Regions from separate parts of the Mesorhizobium sp. M8A.F.Ca.ET.208.01.1.1 genome, predicted to be linked through region 1. Evidence: riboswitches for the same ligand, from Rfam matches in the RefSeq annotation. Region 1 holds a riboswitch; each other region holds the start of a gene.

The links. A riboswitch is a leader RNA that binds a small molecule or an ion and turns the genes downstream of it on or off. The one in region 1 is predicted to bind thiamine pyrophosphate.
Region 2: it holds a riboswitch for thiamine pyrophosphate, as region 1 does, so the genes downstream of both, thiB (thiamine ABC transporter substrate binding subunit) here and thiC (phosphomethylpyrimidine synthase ThiC) in region 1, are expected to answer to the same signal.
Region 3: it holds a riboswitch for thiamine pyrophosphate, as region 1 does, so the genes downstream of both, EN851_RS00050 (YkoF family thiamine/hydroxymethylpyrimidine-binding protein) here and thiC (phosphomethylpyrimidine synthase ThiC) in region 1, are expected to answer to the same signal.
Region 4: it holds a riboswitch for thiamine pyrophosphate, as region 1 does, so the genes downstream of both, thiC (phosphomethylpyrimidine synthase ThiC) here and thiC (phosphomethylpyrimidine synthase ThiC) in region 1, are expected to answer to the same signal.

What each region holds. Positions count from the first base shown of each region.
Region 1 covers NZ_SRUT01000005.1:221,247-228,487, reverse strand. The annotation lists gene EN851_RS22980 (hypothetical protein) at 1-947, shown strand, start outside; gene nadA (quinolinate synthase NadA) at 1,007-1,981, shown strand; gene EN851_RS22970 (L-aspartate oxidase) at 1,978-3,519, shown strand; gene nadC (carboxylating nicotinate-nucleotide diphosphorylase) at 3,519-4,385, shown strand; partial or broken gene EN851_RS37290 (biotin synthase) at 4,534-4,635, shown strand; gene panD (aspartate 1-decarboxylase) at 4,751-5,203, shown strand; TPP riboswitch at 5,312-5,428, shown strand; gene thiC (phosphomethylpyrimidine synthase ThiC) at 5,534-7,241, shown strand, end outside.
Region 2 covers NZ_SRUT01000002.1:985,633-992,873, forward strand. The annotation lists gene EN851_RS15340 (M48 family metalloprotease) at 1-981, opposite strand, end outside; gene thiQ (thiamine ABC transporter ATP-binding protein) at 1,213-1,989, opposite strand; gene thiP (thiamine/thiamine pyrophosphate ABC transporter permease) at 1,982-3,601, opposite strand; gene thiB (thiamine ABC transporter substrate binding subunit) at 3,826-4,824, opposite strand; TPP riboswitch at 4,868-4,982, opposite strand; gene EN851_RS15365 (thiamine diphosphokinase) at 5,069-5,713, shown strand; gene EN851_RS15370 (ABC-F family ATP-binding cassette domain-containing protein) at 5,715-7,241, shown strand, end outside.
Region 3 covers NZ_SRUT01000001.1:970-8,210, reverse strand. The annotation lists gene EN851_RS00060 (ABC transporter ATP-binding protein) at 1-654, opposite strand, end outside; gene EN851_RS00055 (ABC transporter permease) at 651-1,469, opposite strand; gene EN851_RS00050 (YkoF family thiamine/hydroxymethylpyrimidine-binding protein) at 1,509-2,117, opposite strand; TPP riboswitch at 2,108-2,221, opposite strand; gene EN851_RS36115 (hypothetical protein) at 2,185-2,505, opposite strand; gene EN851_RS00040 (formyltransferase family protein) at 2,536-3,351, opposite strand; gene msrA (peptide-methionine (S)-S-oxide reductase MsrA) at 3,921-4,439, opposite strand; gene EN851_RS00025 (glycosyltransferase family 39 protein) at 4,616-6,184, opposite strand; gene EN851_RS00020 (hypothetical protein) at 6,362-7,069, shown strand.
Region 4 covers NZ_SRUT01000004.1:119,041-126,281, forward strand. The annotation lists gene EN851_RS37860 (hypothetical protein) at 329-790, shown strand; gene EN851_RS20105 (hypothetical protein) at 1,453-1,680, shown strand; TPP riboswitch at 1,802-1,918, shown strand; gene thiC (phosphomethylpyrimidine synthase ThiC) at 2,022-3,857, shown strand; gene thiO (glycine oxidase ThiO) at 3,854-4,855, shown strand; gene thiS (sulfur carrier protein ThiS) at 4,824-5,021, shown strand; gene EN851_RS20125 (thiazole synthase) at 5,023-5,796, shown strand; gene EN851_RS20130 (thiamine phosphate synthase) at 5,793-6,398, shown strand; gene EN851_RS20135 (hydroxymethylpyrimidine/phosphomethylpyrimidine kinase) at 6,389-7,204, shown strand.

The DNA of each region.
Region 1 (7,241 bases):
AGGTGACAAAGCAGGCTCAAAGGAACAGTCAGAGCCATGCCGTCAGCGCGGACCTGATCGCCGTTGTCATCGCGGTGACCGACGGTAAGCCACGCGTCCTCACCATCGAGCAGGCTCAGGCTTTGCCATCCGGGCTTTTTGAGCTCGGCCATCGCTCCTTGCAGTCGGGTCTGCGAGCGTGGGTGGAGCGGCAGACCGGTCATCAACTGGGCTATATTGAACAACTCTACACCTTCGCCGACCGCGACCGGACCGACGACGAGCGCGTGCAGATCTCGATCAGCTATCTTGGCCTGACGCGGGAAGAGCAGGCAGAACATTCGCAAACACATGGCTGGCACGGATGGTACGACTATTTTCCATGGGAAGATCACCGCGCCGGCGTGCCTTCTATCCTGCCTGACATCGTCCTGCCGCGTCTTTCGGCGTGGTCCGACGACGCGGAAGACCCAAGCATACACCGCGACCGCCGGCAGCGCGTGGCATATGCTTTCGGTCTGGATGATCGCGACTGGAATGAGGAACTCGTCCTGCAGAGATACGAGCTGCTCTACGAAGCCGCGCTGGTGGCCGAGGCCACACGCGGACGGGACAACGGCAATCCGCCGTCCATCCCTGGCCTTCCGATGATCGCAGATCACCGGCGTATTCTGGCAACGGGAATGTCCAGACTGCGGACCAAGATCAAGTACCGCCCCGTCGTCTTCGAGTTGATGCCAGCAACGTTCACATTGCTGCAGCTGCAGCGAACCGTGGAGGCTCTGGCTGGCAGGCTCGTTCACAAGCCGAACTTTCGGCGTCTGATCGAAGAGCAGGATCTGGTCGAGGAGACAGGCGAGACGATGTCCGACACCGGGGGGCGCCCAGCGAAGCGCTTCCGCTTTCGCCAAACGGTCTTGGTGGAGCGAACCGTCGCAGGGACGAAATTGCCACTCTCACGCGGTTGACATTTCTTATACTCAAGATAAGTATATGTCAGTTATACTCATTTGGAGAATAATTGGCTATGCCTGTCACTTCCGCGCGCACGGCCGCGCTGTACGACCGCGTGCGGCAAGTCATTCCGTCAATCGAGTGGCCGGCATTCGCCGATGGTATCGAAGCCATCCTCGATCTGAAACGGCGGCGCAATGCCGTTATCCTGGCGCACAACTACCAGACGCCTGAGATCTTCCACTGCGTTGCCGACATCGTCGGCGACAGCCTGGCGCTTGCCCGCAAGGCGATGGCGGTCGAAGCGGATGTCATTGTGCTGGCTGGCGTGCATTTTATGGCCGAAACGGCGAAGCTGCTCAACCCGCAAAAGACGGTGCTCATTCCCGACCTACGGGCAGGCTGTTCGCTGGCGGGCTCCATCACCGCCGAGGACATCCGCCTGCTACGGCTACGCTGTCCCGGCGTGCCTGTCGTCACCTATGTCAACACGTCGGCCGAGGTGAAGGCCGAGTCCGACATCTGCTGCACCTCGGGCAACGCGAAGGCCGTCGTCGAGTCCCTGGGTGTTCCTCGGGTGATCATGTTGCCGGACGAATATCTCGCCCGGAATATAGCCGCCCAGACCGACGTGGAGATCATCGCCTGGTCGGGACATTGCGAGGTGCATGAGCGCTTCACGCCGGCCGACATCAGGGAATTGCGCGAAAGCCATCCGGGCGTGACGGTGCTCGCGCATCCCGAATGTCCGCCCGAAGTGGTGGCCGTAGCCGATTTTTCCGGCTCGACGGCCGCCATGTCCGACTATGTCGGAAGACAAAAGCCAGCGCGGGTCGTGCTGATGACCGAATGTTCGATGAGCGACAACGTTGCGGTGGAGCATCCCGAAGTCGAGTTCATCCGGCCTTGCAACCTCTGCCCGCACATGAAGCGGATAACGCTCGCCAACATCCGTACTGCGCTCGAACAGAACCGCCATGTCGTAACCATCGAATCGGAGATTGCAGGGCGTGCGCGGCTGGCCGTCGAGCGGATGCTGGCGGTATGAGCATGGACGTTCGCGATCTCGCCCGCCGGCCGGTCATCATCGGCGGCGGCATAGCCGGGCTGATGACCGCGCTGCACATGGCGCCTGAGCCGGTGCTGCTCCTGTCGAGATCGCCGCTTGGCGCGGAGGCGTCGAGTGCGTGGGCGCAGGGCGGGCTGGCCGCCAGCCTGGGCGGCGATGATGAACCGGCGCTCCATCTTGCCGACACGCTCGCCGCAGGGGACGGCCTTTGCGATGCGGATACAGCAAGGCGCATCGTGTACGCCGCGCCCGCGGCGATCGAGGATCTGACGCGCCTTGGGGCTCGCTTCGATCGCACATCTGCAGGAGTTCTGCGTCTCGGGCTGGAAGCCGCGCATAGCAGGCGGCGCATCGTTCATGCCGGAGGTGACGGCAGCGGAAGGGAGGTGATGCGCGCCCTGATCGCGGCCGTGCGCTCCACGCCTTCGGTTCTTGTCGTGGAAGGAGTCGAAGCACGCCGGCTGGCCGTCGAGGACGGCAGAATCGCCGGTGTTGTGGCGAGCGGTCCGACAGGTCCGGTGTTCTTTGCCACGGGACGGGCCGTTCTCGCCACGGGCGGCATCGGCGGCCTGTTCCGCGACTCAACCAACCCACTGGGCAGCTGCGGACAGGGTCTGGCGCTTGCGGCGCGCGCGGGTGCCGTCCTTGCCGATCTGGAGTTCATTCAGTTCCACCCGACCGCGCTTGACGGGCCCGGCCGTCCGATGCCGCTCATCAGCGAGGCGGTTCGCGGAGAAGGTGCAACAATCGTCGACGAAACAGGGCGGCGCTTCCTCGATGGCCTGCTCGGGGCGGAACTCGCACCGCGCGACATCGTCGCGCGCGCCGTCTGGCGACATCTTGCCGACGGCCATCGCGTCTTCCTCGACGTCCGCGAGAAGCCAGGCACGATGTTCGCGCAGCAATTTCTGACAATCGCATCAGCCTGCGGCAAGGCCGGCATCGATCCGGCGCGAGACCTCATTCCCATCCGGCCGGCCCAGCATTACCACATGGGTGGTGTCGCCGTGGATCTGGCCGGGCGAACATCGGTTCCTGGACTTTGGGCATGCGGCGAAGTCGCGTCGACCGGGCTGCACGGCGCCAACCGGCTCGCCAGCAACTCGCTGACCGAGGCCGTCGTTTGCGCGCGCTGGGTTGCCGAAAGCGTCGCTGGTGCACCGGACGGCGGTGGGAAGCCAGCGATGGCAGCTAACCTGCCCGCGCCGGATCCGAGGCCTGTGCGCCCTCTCCTGTCACATGCCCTTGGCGTCACGCGGGATGGCGAAGGTTTGAAAGAGGCTGCGCGCGCCTTGTTGCTGCTGTTGCATCGGCACGACACAGCGTCCGATCCCGCCGCCGTAGGGCTGATGATCGCGGTTGCCGCCTTGCTGCGCCGCGAAAGCCGTGGCGCTCACTACCGGAACGACTTTCCCCATCAAGCGGCCGTCGCCCGCCGCTCCGAAATCAGGCTCGACGCGGCCATGTTTGCGGCGCGGGAACTCGGCAACTCTCCAATGCTCGAAAGCGTCGCTTGATGAACCTATCCCCCCTTCCAACGATCATGCTCGAGCCTCTGGTGCGGGCAGCTCTGCTCGAGGACCTTGGCAAGGCCGGTGATTTGACCACTGATGCCATCGTACCGAAGGACCATCATGCGACAACGGTGCTGACTGCGCGCGAGGCCGGAACTATAGCCGGTCTCGACCTGGCGATGCTCGCTTTCAGGTTGATCGACCAGGATGTCGAGATGACAGTGGAGCGAGCGGACGGCAGCAACATCGCGCAAGGTGAGACCATCGCATCGGTCAGCGGTCCGGCCCGGGCCATACTCACCGCGGAACGGACGGCGCTCAATTTTCTGTGCCATCTGAGCGGTATCGCCACCGCGACGGCATTGATCGTCGCGGCGGTCCGCGGCCACGGCGCAAGAATCGTCTGCACGCGCAAGACGACGCCTGGATTGCGAGCGGTCGAAAAATATGCCGTGCGCGCCGGTGGCGGCTCCAATCATCGTTTCGGTCTCGACGACGCCATCCTGATTAAGGACAACCACATCGCCATCGCTGGCGGAATTCGCATGGCAATCGAGCGCGCGCGATGCAGCGTCGGCCACCTAGTCAAGATCGAAGTCGAGGTCGATACGCTAGCCCAGTTAGAAGAGGCTATGGCCCTCGCCCCAGACGCCGTCCTGCTCGACAACATGTCTGTCGACGAATTGCGCCAAGCAGTGGCGATGGTTGCCGGCCAGGCGATTACCGAGGCGTCGGGCAGGATAACGCCGGCGACGGCTCCAGCCGTCTCCGCGACCGGTGTCGACCTGATCTCCATCGGCTGGTTGACCCACAGCGCGCCAATCCTCGATATCGGGCTCGACTCCGCGAAATTTGTCCGTCGGGCCTGACAATCGGCGGTCGACCGGACGCTTTTTCGACCCAGCCCGCCAAGTTCAAAGGTGCCTAGGTCGCCCAATGCAAGGGGAACAGGATGGAAATGCACGCAGCGATTTCGGAAAAACCATGCGTGAAGCTCAATCCTTCGACGGCCACCGGATGTGGACCGTGGAAGCTGCTCGGGCGCTGCATGACGCGCCTTTCAACGACCTGCTGTTTCAAGCGCAAACCGTTCACCGCCGGAATTTCGATCCCAACAGGCGGCGGCGGGCGCTGGTCTCAGCGGCGGCGCCCTCGTCGTCGGAATCTAGCGGGGTAACCCGGCCACCCAGAGGATGGCGGGACGATTCATCCATGATGATAGGAAACAGGACCATTGCGAAAACTAGTCGCTGGCAAGCTGCACGGCATCTACGTCACCGAAGCGAACCTCAACTACCATGGATCGATAACGCTGGACCCTGACCACTGCGAAGCAGCCGGGATCCTGCCGATGGAATTTGTGGAGATTTGGAACAAGAATTCCGGTGCGCGGATTTCGACCTATGTCATTTTCGGCGAGCGCGGCTCACGATGCTGCATCCTCAATGGTGCGGCTGCCCGCACCTGCCAGCCAGACGACCAGATCATTGTTTGCAACTCCATATACCTGGACGAAGCGAATATCACCTCGTTGAAGCCGCGGATCATCACCTTCGACCAGGACAATCACATACTCGATCGCCTGAGCTACTCCGTCGATCTTGACGCACATGGGCGTTACAGTTTCTCGATCCTTGACGAGGCGAATGAGCCTTTGGCCATTCCTGCGCTGGTCTCCGGCGCGTGACTTCCTCTCGAGATTTGCCCGTGCTTTGCGCGGGGTTTCATTAGTCGCCGATCACCGCCGCAGGTGGAAATGCGCTTGACAAAGCAGTGTCGGCTCGGTCAATTCGAAAACATTCACCAGGGGAGTCCCGGCAAGGGGCTGAGATACTGCTGGCTATCGCGGCGCAGTGACCCGTTGAACCTGATCCAGTTCATACTGGCGTAGGGACGGTGCAAGCGCTTTGCGGGAGTTTACGCCCGAAGACCTGTTTTCAAGCAGGTCGACCAAAGCGTCTTTTCATCCTTCCGGCACAGAACTGGGTCTCCAATGCATGAGCAAAGGAGCCTCAAGATGAATGCCCTAACCCCAGCCGTCTCAACGGGACCGCTGCCTGCCTCACGGAAAATCCACAAGCCCGGCGTCCTCCATCCGCACATCAAAGTGCCGATGCGCGAAATCTCCGTCCATCCGACAGCGGGCGAGCCGCCCATCACCGTCTACGATCCGTCCGGCCCCTATACCGACCAGACTGTCGAAACCAGCATCGAAAAGGGCCTCGCCCGGCCTCGCCACGAATGGATCACGGCGCGGGGCGATGTCGAAGCCTATGACGGCCGCCATGTGCGGCCGGAAGACAATGGCTTCGTCACGGGTGAGCGCCTGACGCCGGAATTTCCCATTCGCAACCGGCCGCTAAGGGCCAGGGCCGGCAAGGCGGTGACACAGCTTGCCTATGCGCGCGCCGGCATCATCACGCCCGAGATGGAGTTCGTCGCCATCCGCGAAAACCTCGGCCGGGAAATCGCCCGCGGCAAGCTGCAACGCGACGGTGAAAGCTTCGGCGCGGCTATTCCCGATTTCGTCACGCCGGAATTCGTACGCGACGAGGTGGCGCACGGGCGGGCGATCATTCCAGCCAACATCAACCACCCAGAGAGCGAACCGATGATCATCGGGCGCAATTTCCTCGTCAAGATCAACGCCAATATCGGCAATTCCGCTGTCACTTCCTCGATGGCCGAAGAGGTCGAAAAAATGGTCTGGGCGATCCGCTGGGGCGCCGATACGGTGATGGACCTGTCGACCGGCCGCAACATCCACAACATTCGCGACTGGATCCTGCGCAATTCACCGGTGCCGATCGGCACGGTGCCGCTTTACCAGGCGCTCGAGAAGGTCGGCGGCATCGCCGAGGACCTGACCTGGGAGGTGTACCGCGACACGCTGATCGAGCAGGCCGAACAAGGCGTCGACTATTTCACCATCCATGCCGGTGTGCGGCTGCATTACATCCCGCTGACCGTCGACCGGGTCACGGGCATCGTCTCGCGCGGTGGCTCGATCATGGCCAAATGGTGCCTGCACCATCACCGGGAAAGCTTCCTCTATGAGCATTTCGAGGAGATCTGCGACATCTGCCGCGCCTATGACGTATCCTTCTCGCTCGGCGACGGCCTTCGTCCGGGCTCGATCGCCGATGCCAATGATGCGGCGCAATTCGCCGAGCTGGAAACGCTCGGCGAATTGACGCAGATCGCCTGGGCCAAGGATTGCCAGGTGATGATCGAAGGTCCCGGCCATGTGCCGATGCACAAGATCAAGGAGAATATGGACAAGCAGCTCGCTGTCTGCGGCGAGGCGCCCTTCTATACGCTTGGACCACTGACGACCGACATTGCGCCGGGCTATGACCATATCACCTCAGGCATTGGTGCTGCCATGATCGGCTGGTTCGGCACCGCCATGCTCTGCTATGTCACGCCCAAGGAGCATCTCGGCCTTCCCGATCGCAACGACGTCAAGATTGGCGTGATCACCTACAAAATCGCCGCCCATGCCGCCGATCTGGCGAAGGGCCATCCGGCAGCGAAAGTCAGGGATGATGCCCTTTCCCGCGCGCGCTTCGAGTTCCGCTGGGAAGACCAGTTCAACCTGTCGCTCGACCCCGAAACCGCGCGGTCCTTCCACGACCAGACCTTGCCCAAGGAGGCGCACAAGCTGGCGCATTTCTGCTCGATGTGCGGGCCGAAATTCTGCTCCATGCGTATCTCCCACGACA
Region 2 (7,241 bases), on a different contig from region 1:
ACCGGTCGCCGTCACCGCTGCCGCCGAATTGTCGATGATGAAACCGTCCGGCACCGTGAACGACACGCCGAGGCCCGGATGCAGGAAGGTCTCGCCGCGCACATAGCCTTCTTCCGGCGTGTCGCCGTAAAGCAGGCCGTCTATGCCGGCGAGGAAGGAATCGCGGTCGCGCGTGCCGAAGCCGGGCGCGCCGAACTGGCGGGCGTGGCGCTGTGCCAGATCGATGCGCTGTGGCGTGTTGGGATGGGTGGCAAGGAAGTCGAGGCTGGCGTCGGTGGCGCCGCTGATCGAGCGGAAATCGGTGTAGGCCGACATCGACTGCAGGAACCGGCCGGCGGCATAGGGATCGTAGCCGGCTTCGCCGATCGACTTGATGCCGATGGCGTCCGCCTCCAGTTCCTGGTTGCGCGAGAACTGCGCCAACCTGAGCTTGCCGCGGATCAGTGCTGCCTTGGCGGTCGGGCTGTCGCCGAGCACATCCGAGACGACCTTGGTCGCAAGGCCTTCCTCGGCCTCCAACTGCTGGCGCTGCAGGCCATGATTGGCGGTGACGTGTCCCATTTCATGCGCGATGACGGCGGCGAGCTCGGACGAATCATTGGCCAGCGCCAAGAGGCCGCGCGTTATGTAGAGATAGCCGCCCGGCAGCGCGAAGGCGTTGACGTTGGGCGAATTGAGGATGGTGATGCGATAGGTCTGGGTCGGGTTGGCCGACACCACGGTCAAATTGCCGACCACCTTGGCGACCATGCGCTCGAGCTTGGGATCGGAATATTCGCCACCATAGGTCGCCAGGATGCGCGGATGCTGCGCCTTGGCGAGTTCGGCTAGCTTGTTGTTGGCGGCGACATTGTCCACCGTGATCGGCTTGTCGGAAGGCTGGAAGCCGGATTCCTGGACCTCCGGAGGCGTGAACATCTGGCAGCTCGCCAGCGCCACGGCAAAGCCAGCCAGCGCCAGGAAGCGCGCCAGCGGGTTCATTCGTAGCCTGTCAACGCCGATCGCCAGAATGGCTTCCTTTCAGGTCCTTGCGCATGATCATGCCATGCGCAAAACAAACTGCTACAGCGTCCGTCACGCGCCCCTCGGGGCGGGCAGCAGATGCTGTAGGCAAATCACGGCCTGTGCCGGACGGTATCGAGCGGACCTAGCCACACTACTCCAGTCATGGCAAGCAAGCGCCACATCGCCTCGGGCCGGTTTGAGCGTAAATTATGTCCGCTTCCGGGCAATATCTCGTGATAAGGCATCCCCGGCACCCGCACCGATATAGCGCCGGAACGCCTCTGGACCAGCCCCGGCAAAGAAATCGTCCGCCGTGCCTGTGGCGGCGACGGCGCCATTGTCCAGAAACACCACCTTCTGGCCGATGCGGCGGGCATCCTGCGGCTGGTGCGTGACGAACAGCACCGTCATGCCACGCTCGGCATGAAGGCCAGCAACCAGGTCGAGCATGTCGTCGCGCAAGGCGGGCCCAAGCGAGGCGAAGGGTTCGTCGAGCAGCAGCACCGGGCGGTCACGCACCAGCACGCGAGCCAGGGCGACGCGCTGGCGCTCACCGCCCGAAAGTTCGCGCGGCAGCCGCTTCTCCTTGCCGGCAAGACCGGTGCGCGCAAGGGCGCCCGCGATATCGGCGTGGTCGGTATCGGTCAGCCGCAACGATGGCGAACGGCCGAGCCCGACATTCTGCTCGACGGAAAGATGCGCGAAAAGATTGTTCTCCTGAAACACCATCGACACCGGACGCACGGCCGGCGGCTCACCACTGACATCGCCCCCGCCGATCAGCACGCGGCCGGATCTCGGCATCTCGAATCCGGCCACCAGATTGAGCAGCGTCGACTTTCCCGAACCGCTTGGCCCCATGATGGCAGTGATTTGCGTCGCGGTGAACTCGACATCGAAAGCGAACAATGCCTCGCGATAACTGAACGAGACCTTGTCCAGCCGCACCGGAACCCCATTGGCGTCAGCCGCACCGTCAGACATCGCGGGCCATCCCCTTTCCCAGCCGGTCCGCTGCCAGCACCAGTACCAGGCAGACAAGGCCCAGCAACAACGCCAGGCCGGCGGCGTCCTGGGTGCGGTAGCTGCCCATGCGCGCCAGGAGAAGGTAGGGCAAGGTCTGTACGAAATCACTGCCGAACAGGGCGATGACGCCGAGATCGCCAAGCGACAGCGCCATGGCGAACGCGAAGGCGGTGGCGAGCGGCCGCCGCAGCGACGGCCAGTCGACCAGCTTCAGCCTTGCCCAGCCGGAAATGCCGAGCTGTGCGCAGAGCCGTTCGTGGCGCTCGCTTGCCGCATCATAGGCGGGGCGGATGGCGCGCAGCGCGAAAGGCATCGCCATGACAGCGTTGACGGTGACGACCATGAGCGGGGCGATGGCAAAGACGTCGCCGACGTGGCGCAACAGAAGGAACCAACCGGCGCCGACGACGATCGGCGGCACGACCAGCACAAAGCCGGCGCCGGTATCGGTGGCGTGTTCGAGCAGTGTCATTGGGCCGGAGCGGCGGTTCGATGCCAGCGCCCGCAGCGCCATTGTCAATGCCAACGAGAGCATCACCGAAAGCAGCGCCGAAAGGAAGCCGAGCACGGCGCTGGTGAGTGTCGCCTGCCGGACAGCGGTCTCGCCGGCCAGCCGGTCGAGATCGGCGCTCAATCCGGCGATCACGGTCGCCGCCATCGGTCCCGCTACGAACAGCAGCGCCAATCCGATGAGCAAGGCATTCAGTGTGGCTTCGGTGCCGTTGACGGAGAGATAGCGGCGCGGCGCGACCGGCAGGTTGGTGTCGCCGACGACATTGGCGCCGAGCCGCGTCAGCGCCAGCACCACGATGAAGGTCAAGGCGATCTGCAGCAATGTCAGCGCGACAGCCCTCGCGGGATCGAAATCGAAGCGCAAGGCCTGATAGATGCCGACTTCGAGCGTCGTCGCGGCCGGCCCGCCGCCAAGCGTCAGCACGATGGTGAAGGATGTGATGCAGAGCATGAAGACGAGCCCGGCGACGCCGGGCATGGCGGCGCGCAGTGTTGGCCATTCGATCAACCGGAACGCCGGCCGCGCCGCCATGCCGAGCTGGCTCGCCAGCCGCCACTGGTCGGAGGGGATGGTCTGCAGCGCCTCGAGGAACAGGCGGGTGGCCAGCGGCAGGTTGAAGAAGACATGGGCGACGAGAATGCCGGAGAGGCCGTAGATGCCCGGCCAGCCCTGGCCGCCAACCCAGTTGAACAGGCCGGCGAAATAGCCGGCACGGCCATAAAGCGCCAGAATGCCGAGCGCCGCGACGATCGCCGGCAGCGCCAACGGCACGGCGAAGAGCTGCAGAATGAAGGCGCGGCCGAAGAACCGTGGATGCCGCGACAGCGCCCGCGCCACGAACAGGGCCGGCCCGACGGAGAGCAGCGTTGACAGGGCCGCCTGCCAGAGTGTGAAGCGCACGACGCGCAACAGATAAGGGTCGAAGGCCGCCCAGGCGCCGGAGAGATCGTGTGCGCCTTCGACAAGCAGCCCGGCAAACGCGCCGCCGATCAAGAGCGCGATCGCCGCCAGCGCTACGCTGCCGGCGGTAATGCGGGGATCAGACGCGGGTTGCACGAAAGGCCTTTAACGTGCGTCGCGTTCCTTCGCGCCCCCCTCTGTCCTGCCGGACATCTCCCCCACGAGGGGGGAGATTAGCAGCTCCGGCGCCCAGCTCATTCCTGCAATGTTGGCGATTGGCGAAATCGCCGATGACAGCCAATCTCCCCCCAAGCGGGGGAGATGTCCGGCAGGACAGAGGGGGGCGCCGTAAAGCATTCATCTTCGGATCATACAGCCAACTACTTGCTCATCACCGCCAGCCATTCATCCACCCAGGCCTTGCGGTTGGCCGCGACCTCCTCCGGACTGAACAGCAGGGTCTTGGTCGGCTTGACCAGTTTGTCGAAGGCCGGGTTGAGCGGCTTGTCGGTCTTGCCGGCCGGGAACATCCAGTTGGTCTCGGGGATGGCGTCCTGGAATTTCGGTCCGGTCATGAAGGCCATGAATTTTTCCGCCAGCGGGTTCTTGGCTCCGGTCGTGGTGATGCCGGCGACCTCGATCTGCAGATACTCGCCCTCTTCGAAAGACGCCGCCTGGTAACGCTCGGTGTTCTCGGCGACCATGTGGTAGGCCGGGGAGGTGGTGTAGGAAAGCACCATCGGCGCCTCGCCCTTGGTGAACAGGCCATAGGCCTCGCTCCAGCCCGGCGTCACGGTCAGCACCTTGGTCTTGAGCTTGGCCCAGGCCTCCGGCGCCTTATCGCCATAGACCGACTTCACCCAGAGCAGCAGGCCGAGACCGGGCGTCGAGGTGCGCGGGTCCTGGATGACGATCTTGTCGTCGGCGCTGCCCTCGACCAGCTCCTTCAAGCTTTTCGGCGGCGACTTCAGCTTTTGCGTATCGTAGACGACGGCGAAATAGCCGTAGTCGAAGGGAACAAAAGTATCGTCGCTCCAGCCGCCCGGCACGTTGACATCGCTCACCGCGCCATGCGGCGCGAACAGGCCGGAGGCCTTGGCATCGGCGGTGAGATTGGTGTCGAGGCCGAGCACGATGTCGGCCTTGGTCGAAGCGCCTTCCAGCTTGACGCGGTTGAGCAGCGCCACGCCGTCGGCGACCGAGACGAACTCGACATCGCAGCCGCATTCGGCCTCGAATTCCTTCTTCACCACGGGGCCTGGACCCCAGTCGGCGGTGAAGCTCTCATAGGTGTAGACCGTGAGCTTGTCCTTGGCCAAGGCCGGCCCGGACAGCGTCACCGCCGTGGCTGCGATGAGAGAATATAAAAACGTGCGCATCGGCGCCTCCTTCGTTTGCGTTGAAAGGAATTGAGGCGTCGGACTGTCCGAAACGTCTAATCCCTCCGCCGGTACAAACCGGATCAGGTTCAGCGGGTTGGCGAGACTGCCTCTCAGCCGGCCCGCGATATTCGCGTCCGGCACCCCGTTAGAGCGTTTCGACACATAGGCCCGGCGGGTGGGACACGCAAGTGGGAGTTTGCCGCCTTCCGTTTCCCGTGACGGGCTGGTAAGGCGACGGGATATGAGCACATTCACCATCCTGCTTGGCGGCGATCTCCTCCGCACGCCCCGGCTCGACCGCCAGGTCGAAGGCTCGCGCGTGATCGCCGCCGACGCCGGCATCGGTCATGCGCGGATGCTGGGCCTCGTGCCGGAATTGTGGGTCGGTGATTTCGATTCGGTTCCGGCCGATCTGCCCGCCCATCTCGCCGCCGTGCCCCAGCAAACCTTCCCGACGGAAAAGGACAAGACCGACGGCGAACTGGCAATCGCGGCCGCACTGGAGCGTGGAGCGACCCGCCTTGTGCTGGCGGGCGCCTTCGGCGGCAAGCGCGCCGATCACGCCTTTCTGCATCTGGCGCTTGGCCTGCGGCTGGCCGAGGCCGGAACGGATGTGCTTTTGACCAGCGGCGCCCAGGAGGGTGTCCCCTTGCTCAACAGCAGGGCCAGCTTCGATTATACCGACGGCACGCTATTTTCTATTCTCGGCTTTTCCGAACTCTCCGGCCTGACCGTCACCGGCGCCAAATGGCCGCTCGACAAGGTCGAGGTGGCTTTCGGATCGTCGCTGACCATTTCCAACGAGGTCAAGGGCCGCCTCGACATCGCGCTCGGCCACGGCCGCGCGCTGCTGCTCGCCCATCCCTATCCATTGCCCGAAAGCTGACATGGCCCCGCCCCTTCTCAATCTCGACGGGATAAGACTGACTTTTGGCGGCACGCCGCTGCTCGATGGCGCCGCCCTGACCGCGTCGGCCGGCGACAAGATCGCGCTGGTCGGCCGCAACGGGTCCGGCAAGTCGACGCTGCTCAAGATCGCCGCCGGCCTGATCGAACCGCAGGACGGCGAGGTGTTCCGCCAGCCTTCGGCGACTGTCCGCTATCTGCCGCAAATGCCCGACATGGACGGCTTTGCCAATGTGCGGGCCTATGTCGAGGCCGGGCTCGGCCCGGCCGACGATCCCTACCGCGCCAGCTATCTGATGGAGCATCTCGGCCTGTCGGGCGAGGAGCGGCCGGCAGACCTGTCCGGCGGCGAGGCCAGGCGCGCCGCCCTTGCCCGCGTCATGGCGCCGGAGCCCGACATCCTGCTCCTTGATGAGCCGACTAATCATCTTGATCTGTCGGTGATCGAATGGCTGGAAGAGGAACTCGTCCGGACTTCCTCGGCGCTCATCGTGATCTCGCACGACCGCCGCTTCCTCGAGCGTGTGTCGCGTGCCACCGTCTGGCTCGACCGTGGCCAGACCCGCCGGTTGGACAAGGGCTTTGGCCATTTCGAGGAATGGCGCGACCTCGTGCTGGAGGAGGAAGAGCGCGAGCAGCACAAGCTCGGCCGCCAGATCGTGCGCGAGGAGCACTGGCTGCGCTACGGCGTGACGGCACGGCGCAAGCGCAACATGCGACGTCTCGGCGAACTGCAGACCATGCGCCAGCGCTTTCGCGGCCATCGCGGCGCCGAGGGCACCGCGACAATGGTGGCCAGCGACGCGGCCGAATCCGGCAAGCTGGTGATCGAGGCGAAAAACATAGAGAAGAGCTTTGGCGACCTCACCGTCGTCAAGGGGTTCTCGACCCGCATCCAGCGCGGTGACCGCGTCGGCCTCGTCGGACCGAACGGCGCCGGCAAGACGACGCTTCTGAAGATGCTGACCGGCGAATTGGCGCCGGACGCTGGTTCGATACGGCTCGGCACGAATCTGGAGATCGCCACGCTCGACCAGAAGCGCGAGGCGGTCGACCCGCAGGAGACGCTGGCGCAATATCTCACCGACGGGCGCGGCGAGAACCTCGTCATCAATGGCGAGCAGCGCCATGTCGTCTCCTACATGAAGGATTTTCTGTTCAAGCCGGAGCAGGCGCGCACGCCGGTGCGCGAGCTGTCCGGCGGCGAGCGAGCGCGGCTGATCCTGGCGCGCGTGCTGGCGCGCCCGGCGAACCTGCTGGTACTTGATGAGCCGACCAACGATCTCGACATGGAGACGCTGGAACTGCTGCAGGAACTGGTCGCCGGGTTCGCCGGCACCGTCATCCTGGTCAGCCACGATCGCGATTTCCTCGACCGCACCGTCACCAGCGTCATCGCGCCGGACGGTGGTGGCCGCTGGATTGAATATGCCGGCGGCTATTCCGACATGCTGGCGCAGCGCGGCGGCACCCGGCTCGACGACCGCAAGGCGCGCGCCAAGGCCGAC
Region 3 (7,241 bases), on a different contig from region 1:
CAGTGGCACCTGGATCTCGCGCACGACACGGGCAGGCCGGGCCGACAGCACATAGATGCGGTCTGACAGGAACACGGCTTCGCGCACGTCATGGGTGATCAGCAACGCCGTCCATCGATGGTGCCGCCACATCTGTTCGAGCCAGCGCTGCATGGCCGCGCGCGTCAGTGCATCGAGCGCGCCGAACGGCTCGTCGAGCAGCAACATGTCGCGTTCCTGCACGACAGTGCGCAGCAGTGCCGCGCGCTGCCGCATGCCGCCTGAAAGCTGCGCCGGAAAATGCCGCTCGAAGCCGGCAAGCCCAAACTCGGCAAACAGCGGCGCGACACGCGTCCGCGCCGCCTTGCGGCCGAGGCCCTGCACCTCGAGCCCGAGCGTCGTGTTATCGAGGATGCGCCGCCACGGCATCAGCGCGTCCCGCTGCGGCATGAAGGCGAAATGCCTGCCATGATCGTCGAGCGGCGCGCCGTCGAAAAACATCTCGCCCTCGCCATGCTCGGCGCCGGTCAGAAGCTGGAACAGCGTCGACTTGCCAGCACCCGAAGGCCCAAGGATCGAGACGAATTCGCCGGCATCCACGCGCAGCGAAATGTCGGCGAGCACTTCGAGCCCGCCAAAGGCCTTGCGCATATGCCGCAATTCGAGCCGGCTCATGCTTGCGGGCCTTTTCGGGCGGCTTGCCTGCCAGCGGCTCTTTCCCAGGGCATGGCAAGTCGTTGCAGCACCACCGTCAGCCCGAACAGGACGAGGGTAAGGGCGGCGCTGACGCCGACGGCGGCGAGCACCAGGTCGGGACGGAAATTGTTTTTGGCGTTGAGCATGTAGATGCCCAGCCCTTTGGCCGCGCCCGCATATTCGGCGAAGATGGCGCCGACGACGGCATAGGTGATGGAGATCCTGAGGCCAGCGAAGAAATAAGGCAGCGCCGAAGGCAACCGTGCCAGGATGAAGACCCGCCAGCGCCCTGCTCCCATGGCGCTCAGCATCTGCCCGATCTCGACCTCGGTAGCCTCGTAGCCCTGCACCAGGGCCACCAGCATCGGGAAGAAGGTGACCAGTGCCACCAGCATGATCTTGGGCGTCAGCCCGAAGCCGAACCACAGCACCACCAATGGCGCGATGGCGACCAGCGGCAAGGTCTGGCTGACTATGAAGACAGGAAACAGCGCGCGCCGCAAAGGCTGGAAGAAGTCGACCAGCATCGACAGCGCGAAGGCGGCGCTGAGCGAGCAGGCAAAACCGATCAGCGTGGCGCGGATGGTGGGAATGGCGTTGTCGAGCAGCGCGTCACGATTGAGCATCGCCTGTTCGAAGACGCGCGAGGGTGCCGGCAGAACCGTCGGCTTGATGCCGGAATGGTTTGCGTAGAGTTCCCACGCCACGAGCACCAGGCCGATCGATATCACGGCCGGCGCCGCCTGGGCGAGGAAGCCCGTGAGTTGACGCGGGTTGAACGACGATGAAGCCACGAGAGGATGACCTTGACGGCGCGCGTCGGCGCGAACGGTTCAAACGGCAGTGGGACTGTTGGCCGAAACCGTGACGTCGAGGGTTACGTGGCCGGCGCCTGGTCCGAAGCGGCAGAAGGCTTCGTCGAGCGCCGAGAAGATCGCGCCGGCATCGCCGCGCAGCTTGGTGCAGAAATTCTTGGAGCGATCGTAGACGCCGGACTGCTTCAGGAAATCGATGCAGCCATAGATCTCGTCCATGTGGTCGTCCGTGCCCATCACATAGAGCGAGAACTGCGCCGCCGCTGGCTGCCCAGTGGCGGGCGCGCCGCGCACGGCGGAAATGGCGGCTTGCTTGCGCGGGCCGAGTGGCCCGGCAGGGCCGCCAAACGTGTCGGAGCGGCAGATCGGATCGTCTGGCTCACCTGGGCAACCACGCGAAATGGTCGCCGACAGCACGCAATGCTTACCGCTGCCAGACGCAGCCACGAAAAGGTCGCGCAGCGCCGGGAATAGCACCTCGGGGGGCCCGACCAGCAAGGTCGAGATGTCGTCGGTCTCGATCCTGAGCTTGTCGCGATACGGATCGAGCGCGCCGAGCGCACCCAGGATGACGCCGACAAAATCGTCGGCCATGGGATATAGGGAAACCTGTGCGCCTGAAAACATCGCCCGCCTCGCTCCGCTGGTATTACCCAGATCAGCTTCTAGGGTCTGTGGGCTTGCCGCCCCCGTCTCAGCCCCGACCGTACGGAGCACCCCTGTGGATGGCGGCGTTAAAGCACCATTCGATCGGTTGGGGAAGCTGTTTTTTCAGCAAGCTGCGCCAAAAGCATTGCGCCAGCGCGGGCACAACCGGGTGCCGGCGCCCGGGAATTTGGCTCGATCCGGGTGCAACCAACAGCCCGACCATCACGCCGGGCGGAATGAATTCCAACGCGGACCAGAATTGCCCGACCAGCGCGCAGACGGATGCCAATGGCAGGGCGACCGCGCCGACCGTGAACGACAAGAACTGCGGTACGTAGTTTTCGCAGCAGGGAAAGCGCGGATGCAAGTTCCGCGCTTTCCATGCGCATTGGTTTCACTATCCGCCACGACCGGCTGGCGGTACCTCTGGCGCCGATTCGCTGATCACTTTGCCAAACACTCTTATTTCGGGGCACGGTTTTCCGGCTTTTGGCCGTGCGAATGCGGTGTGCATTTTCATCAGCCGTTTGAGCAGGCGGCCATAAGTGAGGTATCGAACCCGGCCATTGGCAAGATCGAACTCCACCCTCCCCCATCGCCTGACCGGACCTTTTCCAGTTGGCGGGCCCAGTCGCGCGATCTGAAAGGCCAACCGAACTTCGCGGCCGGCAACGTCCAGATAGATACCGGGATTGCCGCCCAGGACGTGCCACAATCGGGCAACGTGCTCGATCGACATGTCGGATGAAATCGCCATGTGGTTCCGCTCAAGTCGCGCCCAGACGAAATCACCAGTTGGCTGCCGCGTCCCGGACACCAAATCCTTGCAATAGGCTGGCGCCACCTCGCGCACCAACGCGCGCATCGCGGTCGCCACGCTGTCGGCCACATCCCGCCGCGTTGCCCAGTGCGCTTCCGAGAACGGCACCTGTCCGAGGATGTCGCCGTCATCGAAATTGGCGGACATCTTGTGCAATGTCACGCCGCCATGAACGGCATGCTGGCCGTCCGCGGCCAGGCGATGGAGAGGATGCGGACCCCGGTAGTTGGGCAGCAGCGCCGGATGAAAATTAAGCCCGCCCTTGGGAAAGAGGCCGAGCAGTTGTTGTGGGATCAAGGTCGGGAAAGCGTAGCAGATCAGTACATCCGCGGCGATGTCAGGCAATTGCCGGCCAAGCTCATCCCAGTCGTAAGGCCGGCCGAATTCGATCAACTTTACCGGCGTGTTGCCGAGATAGCGCCTGAGCAGAAGCTGGCGCCTCAGCCGGCGTCGAAAATTGCCAATGCTGAAGCCTCTGGATGGGCGCTGAAAGCCAGGCACGATGATCGCGCCAATACGGTTTCCCGCCTCGATCCAACCGGAAAGCAGAGGCCCGGTGTAAGCAGAAACATCCAGGATGAAAACTGCATTGAGCTGCCGGGCGCCGGCCACAGGCTCGAAAGAAATCATCTTTTCAAATCCGGCGGGGCAAGACATCGCCCGGCAATCCGAGCACCGTCACGGACCCGTCCGGTCAGGACCAAAAGGCCGGCCGAGCCGTCAGCCTGGTTTGGGAGAAAGCGGTCCTGCCGCGGCGACACTTGAGAGCCTTTCCCGCTTCACCAACACAGGTTTTTCGTAGAGTTTCCTCATGCTCCCCCTGAAATCAATCAACCCGCGCAGTTGGTCAGCAGCGCCGCGGACTGTCAACCGCCGGGCGGGGCTGACAGCCGCTATTGATATGGCCTCGCGGCAATCGGCGGGCGCTTAAACCCACTGCCGCAAAGACTGATCAGCGAGCCTTATGAAACGGCCTTTTCACGAACCGGCAGTTTCCAACCCGGCCTGACGAAATGGCAGGTGTAGCCGTTCGGATACTTCTCCAGATAATCCTGGTGCTCGGGCTCGGCCTCCCAGAACGCTCCGGCTGGAGCGAGCTCGGTGACAACCTTGCCGGGCCACAGGCCAGAGGCATCGACATCGGCGATGGTGTCCTCCGCCACACGCTTCTGCTCCTCACTGGTGTAGTAGATTGCCGAGCGATAGCTCATGCCGACATCGTTGCCCTGGCGGTTGCGCGTCGTCGGATCGTGGATCTGGAAGAAGAATTCCAGAAGCTGGCGGAAGCTAATTTTCGCCGGATCGAAGCTGATCTCGATGGCTTCGGCATGGGTGCCATGATTGCGATAAGTGGCATTCGGCACGTCGCCGCCGCTGTAGCCGACACGCGTGGCGAGGACGCCCGGCATGCGCCGGATCAAATCCTGCATGCCCCAGAAACAGCCGCCGGCAAGCACTGCACGTTCGCTCGAAGTCGTCATGTAACGTCTCCTCAAAAGGCAATTCCGGGAAAACTGTGGCGGCTTTCTCCGGGGAATTGCGCGACAACAAATTTGGATAGTCTTATAAATGGGCATTGTCGCCTGCTTCGTCCAGTCGGACGAGCGGCCATTCGGCAATACCGGTGAAAGGCGCCCCCTAAAGAACGGGGGGCACCTCAGATGCGTGGATGCCGAGTCCGGCTGCTGGCGGCGACCGGCAGATATCGGATACCAGGCGGAATGGCTGCAAAACTGATCGCCACAGGCGGCGCCTCGCGCGACCAGTTGAAAAGAACGGTCTTGACCGGAACGTTGTCCAACCATGCCCGCAGCTGCGACGGCACGTGAGGACCCGACCAAACCATCAGCATGCCATGGTCGCGCAACCGCTGCCTCGTGATCCAGGGCGCGAATCGCATATCGAGATCGGTGAAGATAGACGGCTTGTCATAGGCGTTGAGGCCCGCCAGCATGGCAAGATTGGTGTCGCCACCGACGATGTCGAGCCGGCCCGGCACCGCCGCGTGCCAGATTGCCTCGGCCTCGTCCGAGATCGGCCGCGCCGGCCAGCAGACGGCGTCCATCCGCCCGCGCACATTGCAATCCGTCCAGCGGATGACCGCATAGGCCCCCGACATGGCCACGATGCAGATGAAGGCGCAGATCGCCAACCTTCGCATCTCGGGGGCACCGAGCCGGTGACCGAGAAAGGCGAGCGCGACGACGCCGACGAGATTGTACATCGGCGCGCCCCAGGCCTCGCCGGTGCCGGTGAACAAAGAGGCGACCATGATCAGCGTCGCCGGCCCAAGTCCCATCCAGGTGAGATAGACCAGCTTACCGCGCTCGACGGGGTCCTGCGGAGCCGACGTGCGCCGCAGCAGCCCTGATATCGCCAGCACCAGGAGGAAGCCGGAAAACCCGGCCAGCTGGACACCGATATAGTAGAGGCGCGCACGGTGCTCGGTTACCCAGGCATCGCGGCCGGCGAAATAGGTCAACGGCAGGAAATCGATGCGGTAGAGTGCGATGGCCAACGGCGCGGCGACCGCGAGACAAACGGCCAGGCCAAGCCACGGCCAGGGCGTCGCCAGCCGACTGCGCGCGCGCGCGTCGGACAGCAGCCAGAGAGCGCCGAAGGCAAGCAGCAGGCCGGTGGAGAACTTGGCATAAAGCCCGACGCCCGACACCAGTCCGAGCGCCAGCCACCAGCCTGGCCCGCCACCGCGGCCGGCGCGCCACAGCAGCCAGCAGATCGCGGCCCAGAACGGCATCTGCGCATAGTCGTGATTGAATTGCGGCGTCGGCCAGCCGAAGAAATAGACCGATGGCATCAAAAGCACGGCGGCCAGCGCGCGGCGTTGTCCGAGCATGTCGCGGGCCAGCAGATAGACCAGGACGAACGTGGCCGAGATCGTCAGTTGGGCCAGCAGATATTGCGGCCAGCGGAACGATCCGGTCAGGAGATGGCTGGCCTCGAGCAGCCAGCCGGGGAGCTGCGGGTGCTTGTAGGTCAAAAGCACCCATTCGCGGCCCCACATGAAGCCTTCCACGACATCACCGGGCGGTGCGGGATCGATGAGTGTTGGCACCACGGTCCAGCACAGCGTCTGCACCAGACACAAAAGTGCCAGCAAACCCCAGGGGTGCCGAAGCAGGGCGGACCAGAACGATGACGAGTCCAGCGCCACGGCAGGCAGCCCTGCCGGCACCCAACGATCGATGGAGTCGTCAATTCCCGCCATGCGCGGCTTAAACCACATTGCCCGGTTTGCCGAACAGCCCCAACGTCAAAGCTTACAAAAAAGTATACATGCCGGTCATTGCAAGACCAAGATTGAGCGGGAAGTTCGGCGTCCCGTTGCCCTTACCGGGCAGAACAGCCCGCACACCTGATCCCCCTTGAAAATCCCGGATATTCGATGCGTCATCCACATGCCGTCATCCACCACCGCGCGCTCGACTTCTGGCTGGCGCGCGCGGCGGTCCTCGTCATCATCTGCCTGCAGCTTCTGGTCATCAACGATCTTTCATTCGGTCCCCGCTGGCTGGCGCCGGCGCTGGAGGCCGCCCTGCTCGCGCCGCTGTCCGTGGCCACCGCCTGGACGCAGGCCGCCACCCAGAAAGCGGTCGAGGAGGAGCACTGGTATCTGGTCGGACGGTTTCGCGTCATGATCCGCCGGACGGCCCTGGTGATGACCGGCGTCGTCAGCGTCATGAATTGCGGTTCGCTGGTGCTCCTGGTGCGTGCCTTGCTGGCTGGCCATGCCGGCTCCAGCGGCCAGACGCTGCTGGTCGACGCGCTCAACATCTGGGTCACCAACGTGATCGTCTTTGCCTTGTGGTTCTGGAGCACCGACCGGGGCGGGCCGCCGACCTGCGGCCTGGTCAAACGCGCCCATGCCGATTTCCTGTTTCCGCAAATGACCCTGAATGATCGCGAGATCCGCGACTGGCTGCCCGGCTTCGTCGACTATTTCTTCCTCGCCTTCACCAATGCGACGGCGTTTTCACCAACCGACACATTGCCGCTTTCCCGGCGCGCCAAGCTTTTGATGATGGCGGAGGCGATGATCTCGCTGCTGACGATCGCGCTGGTCGCGGCCCGCGCCGTCAACATCCTGGCCTAAGGCAGGTCTACCGAAGTAACCCGGCTTTGGAGCACGCCATGCATGAAAAATCCGAAGATGCGCGTTAGGCCCAGAAACACCAATAGCCCGCCCCGGCGAACCGGAGCGGGCTATTGGTTGTGTGCGATGGCTGTCGCTAGTCCAATGGCATTGCAACACATGCGGGCAATCC
Region 4 (7,241 bases), on a different contig from region 1:
TAGTGACATTGCAGGCCAAAGAGCGGCCGAGAAGCTAGCAGAGGGCCTGAAATCGCAGGGCAAGCAGCAATACGAAGAAAGGTCGAGGGAACGCGAACGAGATGTGTCTCGTTAGGTCGCACGTTGCACCAGGGGTGCGTCGGAAGGCACTCCGCCGTGTCCTGAAGAGGTAGCCTGCACTTGAGAATAGCCACGGTGGTACCTTATTTTCGGCTGTGAAGCACACGAGACCCGCGACGTGAGACCCAGTTGCTCAATACCCAGTTGCTGGGTGAGCGTGCATGACTGCCAACGGAAGGTCTTGCACGCACCCTCGCGATCTTGAGCAATGGTCGCCATGACTTTCTTCTTGCAGGCTTTTGAGTGGCCCAGCCTGCAATCACCAGACCCCACCGACTCTAAAGAGCGTGGCAGACGGGATAGTCGAGGTTGCCCGGCACAATTACGCTCAAGGCTTGCGCCGCCCAGAGGACACGCTGAAAAGGCAGCATGGGCGCGCAAGCACGCCATTCACGAGAGGTTCGACATGAAGACTATGCAAGAAAAAGACATTCCGGCATTCGTGCAAGCAGTTGTGGAGGCCGGCTGCAACATTTGCGCGATTGGCAACTTGGGATATGTCTTTGGCGATGCTGATTTGACGCCGGCGCAACGGAGGTCCGTCGAGCCACAGCTGCGCAGGATTGCTGAGATCTACGGCGAACGCGATCATCTCATGGACGAGATAGCTGTATATCTGCGGTCGATCGGACGCCATGTCGAGGTTGAGCCGAAGACAGGTGTTTCCTGATGGCCGCGATCGATCGCGTTCCGTAGTCGCCATTTCTATTGGGTAACGAGCAGCCGTCTTCCAACCTCTGAAACAAAAAAGAGGTGACCCCCAAAGGCCGCTCTCGAGACCGCAAGTCTGAGCCGCTAACGCATTGCGATAACCAGGCTGTCCGAACTGGGCGTCGATGCCTTCCTCGACCAGGTCGCGGTAGGCGGCGATCTCATCTACCGCATGCATAGCCAAGCCAGAGAAGTTTTCGGCAGCGGAATTCTCGGTCGCTTCCCCTTTTATGACTAGAGGGTGCGGCCGATCCGGCCGCGACGATCTCGCAGGGATTGCCATATACGGCAACACGAACACCGGCGGATCAATACTCGGATAATGGCGGCCGGCTATGTAGCGATCGATCGCGCACCAACATATCAATGCAATAGCTTAGTTGCTTTCAAAGGCGGGTCTCTACGAACTGCAAGCAAGCTAAACGATTGCGTCAACTCTTCCTCGCAGAGCGAAAACTCCGCGCCCACGCGATTTCTCTGCTGGAACAGCGGCACATCCTCAGCGCCAGGACACGGCCGCCGCCGTCGGGTTTTACGAAGCCGGTGATTGCATAAGTTGCCCGCAAGATATCATTGGTATCGGGAACGCCGCCGATGCCGCATCCTGAATAGAGCGGCCGCTTGCACCTGCCAGCCCGACGACCAGATCATATCTGCAACTCCATCTACCTGGACGTGGTGCAAATCACCTCGCTGAAGCCGCAAATCGTCGCCTTCGACCAGGATAACCACATCCGTGACCGCCTGAGCTACTCGGTCGATCTCGACGCACATGGCCGATACAGTTTTTCCATCCTTCACGAAGCGAATGAGACTTTGGCCATTCCAGCCCTGGTCTACGGGGCGTGACTTGTCCCCGATGCATGCGCGAGCTCTCCGCTCGGCCGGCCGCCGGACGTCGCCACCGGCCGAAGGCGCCCGAAGGCGCCCGAAGGCGCTTGACAAAGCAGCACCGGCCCATTCAACTTGAGGCATTCACCAGGGGAGTCCCGGTAAGGGGCTGAGATACTGCTGGCTTTCGCGGCGCAGTGACCCGTTGAACCTGATCCAGTTCATACTGGCGTAGGGACGGTGCAAGCGCTTTGCGGGAGTTTACGCCCGAGGTCCTGCTGCAGCAGGTCTACAGAAGCGTCTTTTCATCCTTCCGGCACAGAACTGGGTCTCCAATGCATGAGCAAAGGAGCCTCACGATGAATGCCCTCACCCCCGCCGTGTCGACGGGACCACTGCCCGCCTCGCGGAAAATCCACAAGCCCGGCGTCCTCTACCCGCAGATCAGGGTGCCGATGCGCGAGATTTCCGTCCATCCGACGGCCGGCGAACCGCCCGTCACCGTCTACGATCCGTCCGGCCCCTACACCGATCCATCAGTCCAAACCAGCATCGAAAAAGGCCTTGCCCGGCTTCGCCACGAATGGGTCACGGCGCGTTGCGATGTCGAAGCCTATGACGGCCGCCACGTCCGGCCGGAAGACAATGGATTCGCCACCGGCGAGCGCCTGACACCGGAATTTCCGATACGCAATCGGCCGCTCAAGGCCAAGCAGGGCAAGGCGGTGACCCAACTTGCCTATGCGCGCGCCGGCATCATCACGCCAGAAATGGAGTTCGTAGCCATCCGCGAGAATCTCGGCCGCGAGGTGATGCGCGGCAAGCTGCAACGCGACGGCGAAGCCTTCGGCGCGGCGATCCCAGATTTCGTCACACCCGAATTCGTGCGCGACGAGGTGGCGCGCGGACGCGCAATCATTCCCGCCAACATCAATCATCCCGAGAGCGAACCGATGATCATCGGGCGAAATTTCCTGGTGAAGATCAACGCCAACATCGGTAACTCGGCTGTCACATCGTCGATGGCCGAAGAGGTCGAAAAGATGGTGTGGGCGATCCGCTGGGGCGCCGATACGGTGATGGACCTGTCGACCGGCCGCAACATCCACAACATCCGCGACTGGATCGTGCGCAATGCACCGGTGCCGATCGGCACGGTGCCGCTCTATCAGGCGCTCGAAAAGGTCGGCGGCATCGCCGAGGACCTCAACTGGGAGGTCTATCGCGACACGCTGATCGAGCAGGCCGAGCAAGGCGTCGACTATTTCACCATCCACGCCGGCGTGCGGCTGCACTACATACCGCTGACCGTCGACCGGGTCACGGGCATCGTCTCGCGCGGCGGCTCGATCATGGCCAAATGGTGCCTGCACCATCACCGGGAGAGCTTCCTCTACGAGCATTTCGAGGAGATCTGCGACATCGCCAGAGCCTATGACGTTTCCTTCTCGCTCGGCGACGGCCTTCGTCCCGGTTCAATCGCCGATGCGAACGACGCGGCGCAATTCGCCGAACTGGAAACACTTGGAGAACTCACCAAGATTGCCTGGGCAAAGGACTGCCAGGTGATGATCGAAGGCCCGGGCCATGTCCCCATGCACAAGATCAGGCAGAACATGGACAAGCAGCTCGCAGTGTGCGGTGAGGCGCCGTTCTACACGTTGGGGCCGCTGACGACCGACATCGCGCCGGGCTATGACCACATCACCTCAGGGATAGGTGCCGCCATGATAGGCTGGTTCGGCACCGCAATGCTTTGCTACGTCACGCCGAAAGAGCATCTCGGCCTTCCCGACCGCAACGACGTCAAGATTGGGGTGATCACTTACAAGATAGCCGCCCATGCAGCCGATCTGGCGAAGGGCCATCCGGCAGCGAAAACCAGGGATGATGCCCTTTCGCGCGCGCGCTTCGAGTTCCGCTGGGAGGACCAGTTCAACCTGTCGCTCGACCCCGAAACCGCACGGTCCTTCCACGACCAGACCTTGCCCAAGGAGGCGCACAAGCTGGCACATTTCTGTTCGATGTGCGGGCCGAAATTCTGCTCCATGCGCATTTCCCACGACATCCGTGCCGAGGCTCAGAAGGAAGGCATGGCGGCAATGGCGGCAAAATACCGGGAGGGCGGCGATCTCTACATGCCGGCGGACGAGACTGGCGTACCGGTCGTGCCGGAGGCTCCCAAACCATCATGAGGGTGCTCGTCAAAGGGGCCGGCGTTGCCGGCCTCACCGTCGCTTTCGAACTCGCCGCCCGCGGCGCGACGGTCACAGTCGCCGAGATGCGGCATGGCCTTGGCGGCAACGCGTCGTGGTTCGCCGGCGGCATGCTGGCGCCATGGTGCGAGCGCGAAAGCGCGGAGCAGCCGGTGCTGGATCTCGGACGCGACGCTGCCGACTGGTGGGATGCGGTGCTGTCGGGTCAGGTGACACGGGCCGGGACATTGGTCGTGGCCGCGCCGCGTGATGCCGGTGAGCTTGACCGGTTCGCCAGTCGCACGTCAGGGCATAGGCGCGTCGATGAAAACGAAATTGCGCTCCTGGAACCCGACCTCGCCGGCCGCTTCCGGCGTGGATTGCTCTTCCCCAACGAGGCTCACCTCGACCCACGCCAGGCGATGGCGGCACTTCATGACAACCTTGCGACCATGGGTGTCAAATTCCACTTCGGCTGCGACGCCCGGCCTGTTTCGGGTTTCGCCCGTCAGATAGACTGCATGGGAATGGCAGCGGCCGATGACAGGCTGCGCGGTGTTCGCGGCGAAATGCTGATCCTTCGCACGCCTGATGTCTCGCTGTCGCGGCCGGTCCGTTTGCTTCATCCACGCTTTCCGCTTTATGCCGTGCCGCGCACCGATCACCGTTTCATGATCGGAGCGACGATGATTGAAAGCCAGAGCGCCGGACCGGTGACGGCGCGTTCCATGATGGAGCTGCTGGGCGCCGCCCATGCCCTCCATCCGGCCTTTGGTGAGGCCGAGATCGTTGAAACCGGTGTGGGTGTCCGTCCGGCATTTCCCGACAATTTGCCACGCGTCGAAACAGACGGTGAGATCATCGCGATCAACGGTCTTTATCGTCACGGTTTTCTCCTCGCCCCCGCCATGGCGCGCCAGGCTGCCGGCCTGGTTTTCAGTCAAGACAGAACCAAGGAGCATGCTCATGAAACTGATGGTCAACGGCGAGGCGCGTGAGATTGCCGCCACCACGCTGGCCGAGTTGCTTGCCGCGCTCGACTATGAGGGCGATTGGCTCGCCACCGCCGTCAACGGCGACCTCGTGCACAAAGCCAACCGCACGGAGTTCCAGTTGAGCGACGGCGACCGGATCGAAATCCTCTCGCCCATGCAGGGCGGCTAGCATGTTGGAGCTTTATGGAACCGAGCTTTCGTCGCGCCTGCTTCTCGGCACCGCTCAATATCCTTCGCCGGCCATCCTTGCCGATGCAGTCAAGGCGTCGGGCACGTCGGTGGTGACCGTCTCGTTGCGGCGTGAGATGGCGGGCGGTAGAGCCGGCGAACAATTCTGGTCGTTGATCCGCTCGCTGGGCGCCAGAATCCTGCCCAATACCGCCGGCTGCCTCTCCGTCAAGGAAGCCGTCACCACCGCGAAAATGGCGCGCGAGGTCTTCGGCACCAACTGGATCAAGCTCGAAGTGATCGGCAATCACGACACGCTACAGCCGGATGTGTTCGGTCTGGTTGAAGCCGCCCGCATCCTGTGCGAGGACGGCTTTGCGGTATTCCCCTATACCACCGACGATCTCGTTGTCGCCGAGCGGCTGCTGGAAACGGGCTGCAAGGTCCTGATGCCGTGGTGCGCACCGATCGGTTCCGCCTTGGGACCGGTCAACATGACGGCGCTGCGCTCGATGCGCGGATATTTCCCTGGCGTCCCGCTGATTGTGGATGCGGGGCTCGGACGGCCGTCGCACGCGGCCACCGTCATGGAACTCGGCTTTGACGCCGTGCTCCTGAACACAGCGGTCGCCAAGGCGGCATATCCGGTCGGCATGGCGCGTGCTTTCGGTAAGGCGGTCGACGCCGGTCGTGAGGCGTTAAGTTCGGGAATGCTCGAACCGCGCGACGTCGCCGTGCCATCGACACCGATGGTCGGCAGGGCCGTTTTTTCATGAAGCTCGATCCCTTTTATCTGATCGTCGACAGCGCTGCCTGGATCGAACGGCTGGTCCCACTCGGAGTCCGGCTTCTGCAACTGCGCATCAAGACCGTGGATGAGGCTGGGTTGCGCGCGGAGATCCGCACCGCGAAGGCCTTGTGTGCTCGATACCAGTGCCAACTCATCGTCAACGACCACTGGCGCCTGGCAATCGAGGAAGGCTGCGACTTCATACATCTCGGCCAGGAGGATTTGCAGACCGCTGACCTCTTGGCGATACGGGCAGCCGGCGTAAGGCTCGGACTGAGCACACATGATCATCAGGAGCTGGAAACGGCGATGGCCGCCGAGCCTGACTACATAGCGCTTGGACCCATCTATCCGACCATCCTGAAGAAGATGAAATGGGCGCCGCAAGGGGTCGAACGGATCAGCGAATGGAAGCGCCAGGTCGCGCCGTTTCAATTGGTCGCCATTGGTGGCCTCAACCCTGAGCGGCTCGACGGTGTCTTTGCGGCTGGCGCGGACAGCGCGGCGGTGGTGACCGACATCACGCTCAACGACGACCCCGAGGCGCGCACGCGAGAATGGATCGAAAAGACGGACCAATGGCGCTGAGGCGAGAACCACATGTGCTTGTCGTCGGTGGATCGGACTCCAGTGGCGGTGCTGGAATTGCACGCGATATCGAGACGATCTCTGCCATTGGCGTGCGCACCTGTCTCGCCGTCACAGCGCTAACGGTGCAAACGCATGACGCCGTGATCGAAATCTATTATTCGCCACCTAGCCTGGTGGCCAATCAGATGTGCGCCGCGCTGCAGGCCAACGACGTGGCCACAATCAAGATCGGCATGCTGGCGACTGCCAAGATCATTGTTGCCGTTGCCGCAGTGCTGCGCAAATTTCCGCATGTCCCCGCAGTACTCGACCCTGTGCTGGCCTCCACCTCAGGCCGCGCACTTCTGCAAGCAGGCGCTATCGCTGCCATGAAGCGCGATCTTATGCCGCTTTGCTGCATTGTCACGCCCAACCTCCCTGAACTGGCGCTCCTTAGTGGCTCCGAACTGGCAGTGGATGAGGACGGAGCGCTCCAACAAGGAAAAAGACTGCTGGCCGCCGGCCCTCAAGCCCTGCTGATCAAGGGTGGGCATGCGTCGGGAACCCGGTCGACCGATATTCTGTTACGCTCCGGGCACGAACCCATCCGCTTCGATGCACCGCGCCTTGCCACATCGATGCGCGGGACAGGTTGCATGCTGGCCAGCGCGATTGCGGCGCATCTGGCGAAGCCGAAGCCGCTCGAAGACAGCGTGCGCGAAGGCAAGCTGTTTGTCTTGGAGAGGCTTCAGAAATGCCGGCTGAATAACCACAGCGTTCTGCGTCCAGCCAAGCAGACCCATTTTCCAGAATTTTTCCCGTAGCGAGACTAGAGAAGGGGCTACTGCTTCTCTATGCCAT